One region of the Kitasatospora sp. NPDC002227 genome, then DNA from elsewhere that is predicted to be linked to it. Evidence: riboswitches for the same ligand, from Rfam matches in the RefSeq annotation. Region 1 holds a riboswitch; each other region holds the start of a gene.
The links. A riboswitch is a leader RNA that binds a small molecule or an ion and turns the genes downstream of it on or off. The one in region 1 is predicted to bind cobalamin.
Positions count from the first base shown of each region.

Region 1 (4,038 bases):
AGCAGGGAGTTGCGCAGGCCGGTCTCGGCGATCTTCGTGCGCAGGGCGTCCCAGCGGTCGGCCCAGGCCGGAGCGGTGTCGAAGTGGTCGATGTGCAGCTGGCCGCGGGCGGCGCGGGTCTCGGCGTAGGCCGGGTGCTGCCCGAACTGCTCGGCGAGCTCGCTGGAGCGCTCGTAGGCGGTCAGCATGATGCGCTCGGCGATCAGGGTGGAGAGCTGCTTGGCCTCGGCGGAGTCGAAGTCCAGGCGGAGCTTGAAGAAGACGTCCTGCAGGCCCATCACGCCCAGGCCCACCGGGCGCCAGCGCGAGTTGGACGCGCCGGCCTCGGGGGTCGGGTAGAAGTTGATGTCCACCACGCGGTCGAGGAAGGTGACGGCGGTGCGGACGGTGGCGTCCAGGCGCTCCCAGTCCATCGCGCCCAGCAGGTCGGCGGCGGTGGCGCCGGCGGCGACGTGGGCGCCGAGGTTGACCGAGCCGAGGTTGCAGACGGCCGTCTCGGAGTCGTCGGTGACCTCGAGGATCTCGGTGCACAGGTTGGAGGAGTGCACGGTGCGGCCGGGCACGGCGGTCTGGTTGGCGGCGCGGTTGGAGGCGTCCTTGAAGGTCATCCAGCCGTTGCCGGTCTGCGCCAGGGTGCGCATCATCCGGGCGTACAGGGTCTGCGCCGGGATGGTGCGGACGGCCTTGCCCTCGGCCTCTGCCTTCAGGTACGCGGCGTCGAAGTCGGCGCCCCAGAGGTCGACCAGCTCGGGCACGTCGGCCGGGGAGAACAGCGACCAGTCGGTGTTGGCGTTCACGCGGCGCATGAACTCGTCCGGGATCCAGTGGGCGAGGTTCAGGTTGTGGGTGCGCCGCGCCTCCTCGCCCGTGTTGTCGCGCAGCTCGAGGAACTCCTCGATGTCCGCGTGCCAGGTCTCCAGGTAGACGCAGGCCGCGCCCTTGCGGCGGCCGCCCTGGTTGACGGCGGCGACCGAGGAGTCGAGGGTGCGCAGGAACGGCACGATGCCGTTGGACTTGCCGTTGGTGCCGCGGATCAGCGAGCCGCGCGAGCGGATGCGGCTGTAGGACAGGCCGATGCCGCCGGCGTGCTTGGACAGGCGGGCGATCTGCGCGTAGCGCGAGTAGATCGAGTCCAGGTTGTCCAGCGGGGAGTCCAGCAGGTAGCAGCTGGACATCTGCGGGTGCTTGGTGCCGGAGTTGAACAGCGTCGGCGAGGAGGGCAGGTAGGAGAGCGCGCTCATCAGCGCGTACAGCTCGGCGACCTCGCGGACGGCCGTCTCGGAGTCGCCGACGGCCAGGCCCGAGGCGACGCGGAGCAGGAAGTGCTGCGGGGTCTCGATCACCTTGCGGGTGATCGGGTGGCGCAGCAGGTAGCGGGACTGCACGGTGCGCAGGCCGAAGTACTCGAAGCGGTCGTCGCCCCGCTGGTCGATCAGCTCGTCCAGGCTGTCGGCGTGCTTGGCGACGAAGGCGGCGGTGGTGTCGCCGATCAGGCCCTCGGCGTGGCCGACGGCGATCGAGGCGGAGAAGGAGACGGCGCCCTGGCTCACGGCCTCGTCGGCGATCTCCAGGGCGAGCAGGCGGGCGGCCAGCTTCGAGTACTGCGGGTCCTCGGCGATCATCGAGGCGGCGGCCTCGACGGCCAGAGAGCGCAGCTCGGCGAAGTCGGAGCCCGCGTGGCGGCCGCGCAGGGCGGCGGCGGCGACGTGGCCGGGGTCCACCTGGGGGAGGTCGACACTGCGGTCGGTCAGCAGCCGCAGGAGCGCAGCACCGGGGTCGGTCTGGTCGTGATCGGCGGAACCCTGGGACGGCAGGGCAACTGCTGCGATGGTCAAGGCGCTCTCCTGGCGGCGGCGGAACGACGTGGTCGCCAGGGCCGCCTGGGCACAGGGGAACGCGGCGCGGCGCGCTCGTTCGAGCGCGCGCGTTTCAGACCCCCCGGCCCGCCCGCGAGGCCCGGACGTGACTCAGTGCTGCAAGGCGCCTGCGGGGAAGCCGTGTGCACACCGTCGGCAGGTCATCGGACTTACGGCGCGCCCGTAGGGGTGCGCAGCTCACCGCTGCGGGGCAGTCCCGGACTTTCACTGGGTTCCCCTGCTTCGACAGCGAGAGTGAGCATACATGTTGTGGCGGAGGTCGGATGCGACCCCAGATGTAGTGCCGCGTGTCGTGGTCGGCTGGTAGCTCGGAGCCACCGTACGGCCCGTCAGATCACCGGATCGTCGAAGGTCAGACCGTACGTGAGCAGGTCGATCCCGGGGCGCGGGGCCCAGTCCCGCTCGGGGGTCCGGCGGAAGCCGACCCGCTCGTAGAGCCGGTGTGCGGCCGTCATCGAGGGCCGGGTGGAGAAGGCCATGGCGGTCAGTCCGAGCTCCCGGGAGCGGGCGATCGAGGCCCGGACCAGGGCCTCGCCGACGCCTCTCCCGCGGGCCGCCGAGCCCACCGCGAGCATCCGGATCTCGCCCTCGTGCGGCTCGGCGATGTCCGCCCATTCGGTGCCGCCGGAGGCGAAGGTCACACAGCCGAGCACGTGGCCGGCGCCGTCGACGGCGACGAACAGCTCGGCCTCCGCGAGGCGGCGGCGGGCGTCCCGGAGGAGCTCGACGTACGGGCTGTCGGGGTCGGTGTGGCCATCGCCGACGAACGCCTCGACGGTGACGGCTCCGGCGCCCTCGAGGTCCTCCTCGCGGGCCGGGCGGATGACGATGTCCATCCGGACATTGTGCCCGAAGATGTGTTCGACTCCGTCGGGTAGCCCGTCGGGCGGTGCCGGTTGTCCCGGCCGAGCCGGGCCAGGCGGTCGACGTCGCGGCCGACCAGGGTGCCGAGGAGGCCGAAGCCGGCGAGGACGGCGAGCAGGGGCAGGAACTGCGTGATCGAGGTCATGCCTCCAGCCTCGTCCGTGGCGCGGATCCGGACGAGTGGCAGGAATGACCGATTGCATCGATATCCTGCCAGTGGCATCCTGGGCCCATGCCGAACCCCCCGCTGAACCCCGCGCTGAAGAACGTGGTCGCCGTGGTGCTCGAGCCGGTGCACCCCTTCGAGCTGGGGGTGGCCTGCGAGGTCTTCGGCCTGGACCGCAGCGACGACGGGCTGCCGGTGTACGACTTCGCGCTCGCCTCCGACCGGCCCGGGCTGCTGCGCACCCACGCCGGCTTCAGCGTGGACGTGCCGTACGGGGTCGAGCGCCTCGCCGAGGCCGATCTGGTCATCGCCGCCGCCACCGGCATCCGGGAGAGCTACCCCGAGCCGCTCCTGGCGGCCCTGCGGGCCGTGGTGGCGCGCGGCTCCCGGGTGCTGTCGATCTGCAACGGCTCCTACCTGCTCGGCGCCGCCGGGCTGCTCGACGGGCGCCGCTCCACCACGCACTGGCGGCACGCCGACAGGATGGCCGCGCTGTACCCCGCCACCACGGTCGAGCCGGACGTGCTCTACGTGGACGAGGACCCGGTCATCACCTCCGCCGGGACGGCGGCCGGGATCGACGCCTGCCTGCACCTGGTGCGCAAGCTGCAGGGGGCCGAGGTGGCCCGGGGGATCGCCCGGCGGATGGTGGTGGCCCCGCACCGGGACGGCGGGCAGGCCCAGTTCGTAGCCCGCCCGCTGCCGGAGTGCTCGGCGGACTCGCTGGGCGGCCTGCTCGAGTGGCTGCGCCACCACCTGGACGAGGAGCTGACGGTGGACCAGCTCGCCGCCCGGGCGCACATGTCCCCCCGGACCTTCGCCCGGCGCTTCCAGCAGGAGACCGGCACCACCCCGCACCGCTGGCTCACCAACCAGCGCCTGCTGCACGCCCAGCGCCTCCTCGAGGGCACCACCGAGCCGGTCGACTCGGTCGCCGCCCGCAGCGGCTTCGGCAACGCCGCCACCCTGCGCCACCACTTCACCCGCTGGCTCGGCACCACCCCCCAGGCCTACCGCCGCACCTTCGGGACGGCGTCCTAGAGGTGGTCCACGGCGTTCCACTGCTCGGGGCCCAGGCGGGTGCCGTCGGAGCGCCAGAGGCTGGTGGAGCAGTTGCGGACGGGCGGCAGG
Region 1 covers NZ_JBEOWY010000002.1:32,652-36,689, reverse strand. The annotation lists gene ABT095_RS02080 (ribonucleoside-diphosphate reductase subunit alpha) at 1-1,835, opposite strand, end outside; cobalamin riboswitch at 1,995-2,125, opposite strand; gene ABT095_RS02075 (GNAT family N-acetyltransferase) at 2,207-2,713, opposite strand; gene ABT095_RS02070 (hypothetical protein) at 2,767-2,934, shown strand; gene ABT095_RS02065 (helix-turn-helix domain-containing protein) at 2,974-3,948, shown strand; gene ABT095_RS02060 (histidine phosphatase family protein) at 3,945-4,038, opposite strand, start outside.

Region 2 (4,038 bases), on a different contig from region 1:
ACCGAGGTCGTGGTCGAGCTTGGCGGCCTGGATCAGCGTCCAGATCTGGGCGCGGATCGCGGGCAGCTTGGCCGGGTCCATCGCCGCGATGTTGGAGTGCTCGTCCAGCAGCTGCTCCAGGCGGGCGATGTCGCCGTAGGAGTCGGCGCGGGCCATCGGCGGCACCAGGTGGTCGACCAGGGTCGCGTGGGCGCGGCGCTTGGCCTGGGTGCCCTCGCCCGGGTCGTTGACCAGGAAGGGGTAGACCAGGGGGAGGTCGCCGAGCACGGCGTCCGGTCCGCACTCGGCGGAGAGGGCGGCGGTCTTGCCGGGCAGCCACTCGAGGTTGCCGTGCTTGCCGAGGTGGATCACGGCGTGGGCGCCGAAGCCGTTGTCCTCCTGAGCCGCCGCGATCCAGCGGTAGGCGGCCAGGTAGTGGTGGCTCGGGGGCAGGTCCGGGTCGTGGTAGATCGCGACCGGGTTCTCGCCGAAGCCGCGCGGCGGCTGGATGAGGACCAGCAGGTTGCCCGAGCGGATCGCGGCGAGCACGATGTCGCCGTCCGGGTTCTGCGAGCGGTCCACGTACAGCTCGCCAGGGGCCGGGCCCCAGTGCTCCTCGACCTGCTCGCGCAGGCCGGCCGGGAGGGTGGCGTACCAGCGGCGGTAGTCGGCGGCGGGGATGCGGACGGGGTTGCGGGCGAGCTGCTCCTCCGTCAGCCAGTCCTGGTCGTAGCCGCCGGCCGCGATCAGGGCGTGGATGAGGGCGTCACCTTCGTGGCCGGAGTCGGTGTCGCTGTCGACGTCCAGGCCCGGGAGGTCGGTGCCGAGGTCCATGCCCTCCTCGCGCAGGCGGTGGAGGAGACGGATCGCGCTGGCCGGGGTGTCCAGGCCGACGGCGTTGCCGACCCGGGCGTGCTTGGTCGGGTACGCGGAGAGCACCAGCGCGAGGCGGCGCTCGGCGGCCGGGGTGTGGCGCAGCCGGGCGTGCGCGACGGCGATGCCGGCGACGCGGGCGGCCCGCTCGGGGTCGGCCGCGTAGACGGTCAGGCCGTCCTCGTCCAGCTCCTTGAAGGAGAACGGGACGGTGATCAGGCGGCCGTCGAACTCGGGGACGGCGACCTGGGTCGCGGTGTCGAGCGGGGAGAGGCCGTCGTCGCTGGCCTCCCACTGCTCGCGGGACCAGGTCAGGCAGAGCGCCTGCAGGATCGGGCGGTCCAGGGCGGCCAGCGCGCCCGCGTCCCAGGCCTCCTCGTCGCCGCCGGCCTGGGCGTCGGCGGGCTTGGTGCCGCCCGCCGCGAGGACGGTGGTGATGATCGCATCGGTGCCGGCCAGCTCGGCGAGGAGCTCGGGGGCGGCGCCGCGCAGGGAGGAGCAGTAGAGCGGCTTCGGGCGGGCGCCCTGGGCCTCGAGGGCCTGGCAGAGCGTCTCGACGAAGCCGGTGTTGCCGCTCATGTGGTGGGCGCGGTAGTAGAGGACGGCCACGCTCGGGCCGCTCTCGTTGGCCTCGGTGCGCTCCAGCGGGCCCCACTCGGGGGCGGAGGCCGGGGCGGCGAAGCCGTGGCCGGTGAGCAGCACGGTGTCGGAGAGGAAGGCGCCGAGCTCGGCCAGGTTGGCCGGGCCGCCGTGCGCGAGGTAGGCGTGCGCCTCGGCGGCGATGCCGGCGGGCACGGTGGAGAGCTCCATCAGCTGGGCGTCCGGGGCCTGCTCACCCGTCAGCACGATCACCGGGCGCGGGCCCGCGAGCAGCGCGTCCAGCCCCTCCTGCCAGGCGCGGCGGCCGCCGAGCAGGCGGACCACCACCAGCTCGGTGCCGTCGAGGAGCCCGGGGAGCTCCTCGGGGGAGAGCCGGGCCGGGTTGCCCAGGCGGAAGCCGACCGGGCCCTGCGAGGCGCGGGCGCTCAGCAGGTCGGTGTCGGAGGTGGAGAGCAGCAGGATCATGCGGAGGGCCTCCCGGCCAGGTTGTGGATGCCCCAGGCGGGGGGACGGAGCGGTGAGTACGCGCTGCGGGCTGCGGCGTGGAGCTTGGACTGCTCAGGGCAACCGGAGCGGGGACGAGCGGGACGATGCGCGCAACCGGGTACGGCGATGGGCGGCTGGGCGCGCCTGCTGTTGATGAGCAGAGCCCCGCGCCCCCGGGGTTGACGCCCCAGCACAGGCATGGTCGGGCCTTCCTCGGGGTCCGCGCCCCGTGGGGTGAGTCGAGGACGGCAGGAGTTCCTGACTTCCTCGGCCAGTGAGCCGAGGTCACAGTGGCGGGACCGCACCGGTTTTGCACCGGTTTCCTCCGTGAAGCGCCGTCGCTGGCGTGGGCGGCCGCGAGGGACGCCCGGCAGCATCGTACGGGGTGCCAGGTGACGGGGACAGAGCGCCCGGTGACCGGTGTGATCCACACAGCAGCTGTGCCCGGGCGGATCGTGGGTATGCTCGCGGCCATGTCACCCCGACCCTCCGCCACCGAACCGGGCCCCGGCCGCCCCGGCCGGGCGCAGTCGGACGCCTGCCCGGGCGCCCTGCGGCTGCACGCCGCCGACGACGGCGCCCTCGCCCGGGTCCGGATACCGGGAGGGTTGCTGACGTCCCGGCAGGCGCTCGCGCTCGCGGACGCGGCGGACGAGCTCGGCGACGGCGCGCTGGAGACCACCTCGCGGGGCAACGTCCAACTCCGGGGGCTGGCCGCCGATTCGGGGCTGGAGCTCGGGCGGCGGCTGCGGTCCGCCGGGCTGCTGCCCTCGGACACCCACGAGCGGGTACGGAACATCGTGGCCTCGCCGGCCGCCGGCTTGGACGGGCTCGGGTACGCGGACGTCCAGGGGTGGGTGCGGGCGCTGGACGCGGCGCTGTGTGCGTCGGCGGCTGCCGCCGGGCTGTCGGGGAAGTTCCTGTTCGCGCTGGACGACGGGCGGGGGGACGTCGCGGCGCTGGACGCCGATGTGACGTTGATCGCAGTGGCGGGCGGGGGCGCGCTGCTGCGCCTCGGGCGGGCTCGGACCGCGCGTGCTGTCGCGGCCGGGGGCGAGGTCGCGGCGGCGGTCGCGGCGGCGGTGGAGTTCCTGGCGGTGGCAGGCGGGGCCTGGCACGTGCGGGAGGTTTCTGCTCTGGACGCGGGGAGCGAACCGCTGCCGGGGTTCGGGGCGCCGCTGGACATCGGTGTGCTGGGCGGCGCGGCTGTCTGCGTCGGGCTGAGGTTCGGGCGGGTGACGGCTGCGCAGTGGCGGTTGCTGGCTTCGGTGGGGGACGGACTGCGCGTGACGCCGTGGCGGTCGGTGGTGGTGCCCGGGGCGGGTGCTTCGGCACTGCCGGAGCTGGCGGTGGCCGGGCTGCGGACCGAGGCGGAGTCCGCCTGGGCCGGGGCGAGTGCGTGCACCGGGCTGCCCGGGTGCGGCAAGTCGCTCGCCGACGTGCGGCGGGACGCCGCCGCGGCGCTGGACTCGACGGCGGCCGGCGGACTGCCGGTCCACTGGTCCGGCTGCGAGCGCAGGTGCGGGCACCCGTCGGGTGCCTGGGTGGACGTACTGGCGACCGGACCCGAGCGGTACCGGATCTCCCTGGCTGGGGACACGAGTGTTGTCGAAGTGACGAGAGAGCAGATGGCCACGGCGGTGGCCGAGGCCCGGAGGACGAAGTGATCGAGTACGAGAAGGACGGCGCCGAGATCTACCGGCAGTCCTTTGCCACCATCCGGGCCGAGGCCGACCTCGCTGGCATGCCCGAGGACGTCGCCCGGGTCGCGGTGCGGATGATCCACGCCTGCGGCATGACCGACCTGGTCGAGGACCTGGCCTTCTCGCCCCGCGCGGTGGCTGACGCGCGCGCCGCGCTGCTGGCCGGAGCGCCGATCCTGTGCGACGTCTCGATGGTCGCCAGCGGTGTCACCCGCAAGCGCCTGCCCGCCGACAACGAGGTGGTCTGCACCCTCTCCGACCCGTCGGTGCCCGCGCTGGCCAAGGAGATGGGCAACACCCGCAGCGCCGCCGCGATGGAGCTCTGGCTGCCCAAGCTGGCAGGGGCGGTGGTGGCGGTCGGCAACGCGCCGACCTCGCTGTTCCGCCTGCTGGAGAT
Region 2 covers NZ_JBEOWY010000001.1:57,324-61,361, forward strand. The annotation lists gene cobN (cobaltochelatase subunit CobN) at 1-1,917, opposite strand, end outside; cobalamin riboswitch at 2,169-2,293, opposite strand; gene ABT095_RS00240 (ferredoxin-like domain-containing protein) at 2,400-3,605, shown strand; gene ABT095_RS00245 (precorrin-8X methylmutase) at 3,602-4,038, shown strand, end outside.
Region 2: it holds a riboswitch for cobalamin, as region 1 does, so the genes downstream of both, cobN (cobaltochelatase subunit CobN) here and ABT095_RS02080 (ribonucleoside-diphosphate reductase subunit alpha) in region 1, are expected to answer to the same signal.

Region 3 (4,038 bases), on a different contig from region 1:
CCGGAGTGGCTGCCGGTGCCGACCGAGACCGGGAAGGCCGCCCGGTCGGCGCCGTGGTCGATCATCCGGCGCTCCAGCTCCATCGCCAGGTGCCGCTCGGTGCGGCCGACCAGGATCGACTCCAGGAGCTCGCTCAGCGCCTGGTCGGCGATCTCCGCCGCGATCCGCAGATCGGCGATCTCGTGCTCGTCCTTGACCACCCGCAGCCGCTCGACGGCCGCCCCGAGGTCCTTCAACCGGACCCCTTCGGCCAGCCCGGCCACCTGCCGGTGCCGCAGCACGGTGAGGTCGTGCTCCTCCACCGCGAGGTCGCGCACCCCCAGCCGGGCGGCCGCCTCGGCGGCGGCCAGCGCGGTGTCCTGCCCGCCGCCCACCGGCAGCCGGGAGGCGTCCGGGTCGACCAGGTGCTCCCCGGTGTCGTCCGGCGGCAGGTCGTCGGGCAGGGCGAGCAGGGCGCGCTCCCTGGTCAGCAGCAGCGTGGCACCGCAGGGGGCGCAGCCGGTGAGGTAGCGGACGTTGGCGGCACGCGTGATCAGCGAGGCGTCCGCCCCGAGGGCACTGCAGTGCTCGCGCAGCCGCTCACGCCGGACCGCGTACGCATCAGCCATGCTCCCGAGCGTACGGAGGGTGGCGGCACCCCGCCTGTCAGGCGCGTCCCTCCTTGGCCTTGGCGGACCACCGGTGGTCGACCTTGGCCAGCTTCCAGTACCCGATCGCGATCGCCCAGACCACCACGAACAGGCCGACGATCGCGAAGCCCACGTTGTCCAGGCTCAGCTCGGAGATCCAACCCGTCACCGGGTCGGTCAGGTCGAACTTGTCGTGCGCCACGGTGACCAGTTCGATGGTGCCGATCACGAAGGCCACCGCGATGGAGAGGCCGGTGATGGTGAGGTTGTAGTAGACCTTGCGGACGGGGTTGGAGAAGGCCCACTGGTAGGCGAAGTTCATGAACGTGCCGTCCAGGGTGTCGAACAGGCTCATCCCCGAGGCGAACAGCAGCGGCAGGCAGACGATCGCGTACCAGGGCAGCCCGGCGGCGGCGCCCGAACCGGCCATCACCATCAGGGTCACCTCGGTCGCGGTGTCGAAGCCGAGGCCGAGCAGCATCCCGACGGGGTACATCTGGCCCGGGCGGGTGATCGAGCGGGTGGCGCGGCCGAGGATACGGTTCATGAAGCCGCGCGAGTTGAGGTGGCGCTCCAGCTCGGTCTCGTCGTACTCGCCGGACCGCATCGCGCGGTAGACCCGCAGGATGCCGGTCAGCGCGGCCAGGTTGAGCGCGGCGATCAGGTAGAGGAAGGCACCGGAGGTGGTGGTGCCGATCATCCCGAGCACCTTGTGGGTGGTGGACTCGTCGTCCATCAGGGTGCCCGCGAGCGCGGCGCCGCCGGCGACCAGACCGGCCATCACCACGACCATGCTGGAGTGGCCGAGGGCGAACCAGAAGCCGACCGAGACCGGGCGCTTGCCGTCGGCCATCAGCTTTCTGGTGGTGTTGTCGATCACGGCTATGTGGTCGGCGTCGAAGGCGTGCCGCATGCCCAGGGTGTAGGCCGTGATGCCGAGGCCGACGCCGAAGACCTGGGTGCCGACCTTGTAGTTGGCCGGGACGACCAGGAAGAACAGGGTGCCGAAGGCGGCCACGTGCATGGCCAGGATGACCAGCATCAGGCCCGTGGTACGGACGGTGTCCTCACGCTTCCAGCGGAAGCCGGTCTCGGTGGGCGCCGCCGTCGGGGCAGCACTGATTTCAGGCAGGGTCATCTGCGGTCACGCTCCAGCACCTCGTGGATCAACTCGTGAAGTGCCGTGGCCGGTCTCCTGGCTTACGGGTCGACGCACCCGCACCTGGCCTTCCCGGACGGTTGGCGTCCAGTGGCCTCCGTGCTGTTCGCACGGAGACGGTGCGGGTACTACCCGATCACAGTGGCGAGGGCCGCTCCGGACTGGGACCTTGATGGTCCGTCACCGGTCTTCCCGAGCACCACGGCGTGGAACACCGTAGGGGTGACCCGCCACCACCTGCAAGCCTGCACACCTGCGCAGGTGTTGCAGATCACCTGCCCCGGCGTGCGCCGGGCGCTGGGGTCCGTCCGGCGGGACACGTCGGATGGCGTGCCCCGGCGGCGACCGCCCGGCGGGACCCGCCGGACAGACCCCGGATGAGAGAATCTCCGGCATGCACCTCGTCCCCGCCGACCGCGCGAACCACCGGACCATCGACGGCCACCGCGTCTGCGAGGCCATCGCCGCCATCGGTGATGCCGAGCACGTCCAAGCCTGGGCCGAACGCTTCTCCCTGCTGGCCGATCCCGGGCGCCTCTCGCTGCTCCTCGCCCTGCACGAGACCGGCCCGCTGGCCGTCTCCGACCTCGCCGTCGCCACCGGCATGAAGGACCCGGCCGTCTCCCAGGCCCTGCGCCTGCTCCGCGCCGGCGGTCTGGTCACCGGCGACCGGGACGGCCGGATCGTCCGCTACCGCCTGATCGACCCGGCCGTCGCCGAGGTGCTCGCCCACGGCGTCCTCGGCTACCGGGAATGAATGTTCATTCCAGCCGACGCCGGGGTCCTCGCCCCCGGCGCCCCGGCTGCTGGGAATGAACATTCATTCCGCCCGTCGCCAAGGCCCTCGCCCGCACGGCACCCCGGGCCATCCGGAATGAACATTCATTCCGCCATTCCACCCGACGCTAAATGCTTCGTCAGACCACCCGCCCGCTCCGTACGGTGATCCGATGCAGACCGTTGAGCTGACCTGCGATCCCGTGTTCGACGCCGCCGTCCGTGAGGTCTGGCAGCAGCTGGACGAAGGCGGCGTGGCCAGCCTGGCCCGGAACACCCACCCGACCCACCGGCCGCACCTGACCCTCGCCGCCTGCGGGAGCGTCCCGGTGGCCGCGCTGGCCCGGGTGGACGAGCTGATCGCGGAGGCCCTGCCGCTGCCGGTGCGGCTCACCGGGCTGCTCTCGTTCAGCGCGCGCAGCCGCCGCCGGGTGCTGTCCTGGTCGGTCGTGCCCGGTTACGAGCTGGTGCGCCTGCACCACCGGATCTGGCAGGAGCTGGCCGAGGCCGCCCAGCCCGGCTCAGCCCAGCCCAGCCCCTACTACCTGCCCGGCCGCTGGTCCCCGCACCTGGGCCTCACCCGGCGGCTCGAACCCGCCGAGCTCGCCCTGGCCCACCACCTGCTGGGCCGGCTGCCCGACCTCACCGGCAGCTTCGACGCCGCCCGCAGCTACGACACCTGCACCGGCCTCACCACGCCGCTGGGCGCGGCGCCGCCAGCAGTCCGTCCAGCGAGCGCTTGAACGCCGCCACAAAAGCCTTCCGAGTCCCGTCCCCCACCAGCTCCAGCGACAGGTACGGGTTGAGGTCCTCCAGCTCCACCAGCAGCAGCTCGCCCTCCCGCGTGCGGCAGGCGTCGACCCGCTGGATGCCGTGCGACAGCCCGTTCCACGCCACGAACCGGCGGGCGAAGGCGAGGTCGGCGCCCGTCGGCGCGTACGGCTCCAGCCGCCAGCGGGCCTCCTGGTCCGGGGCGTACAGGGCGTACTGGAACTCCTGGTCCACGAAGTAGAACGAGACCTCGTACGTGAAGTCGATCCTCGGCTGCACCAGCATCCCGGTCACCTCCCGGGCGCCCTTCGCGACCACCTCCAGGCCGATCGAGTCGGCCCCCTGCACCGGCTTCACCACGTACTCGGGCACCTCCGGCAGGCCCGCCCAGCTGCCCTCGGCGGTCGGGATCACCGGGTACCCGGCGGCGGTGAGCTCGAGCAGGTACCGCTTGCCCGCCATGTCGGCCTTGCCGTCCAGCGGGTTGTAGACGCGTATCCGCTCCCGGCGGGCCCGCGCCACGAACTCCACGTACGCCGCCCGGTGGTGCAGCACCGGCCCGCTGTTGCGGATCACCACCGCGTCCGCCCCGGCCATCCGCCCGGCCACCTCCGTCGGGTGGCAGGGCTCGACCGTGAAGTCGGCGCGCAGCTGCTCGATCAGCCACCGGTCCTCGGCACCGTAGTCACGGCCCTTGGCGGG
Region 3 covers NZ_JBEOWY010000034.1:19,709-23,746, reverse strand. The annotation lists gene ABT095_RS26170 (aminopeptidase P family protein) at 1-608, opposite strand, end outside; gene nicT (Nickel transporter NicT) at 646-1,767, opposite strand; cobalamin riboswitch at 1,798-2,007, opposite strand; gene ABT095_RS26160 (ArsR/SmtB family transcription factor) at 2,183-2,545, shown strand; gene ABT095_RS26155 (2'-5' RNA ligase family protein) at 2,739-3,308, shown strand; gene ABT095_RS26150 (ATP-grasp domain-containing protein) at 3,256-4,038, opposite strand, start outside.
Region 3: it holds a riboswitch for cobalamin, as region 1 does, so the genes downstream of both, nicT (Nickel transporter NicT) here and ABT095_RS02080 (ribonucleoside-diphosphate reductase subunit alpha) in region 1, are expected to answer to the same signal.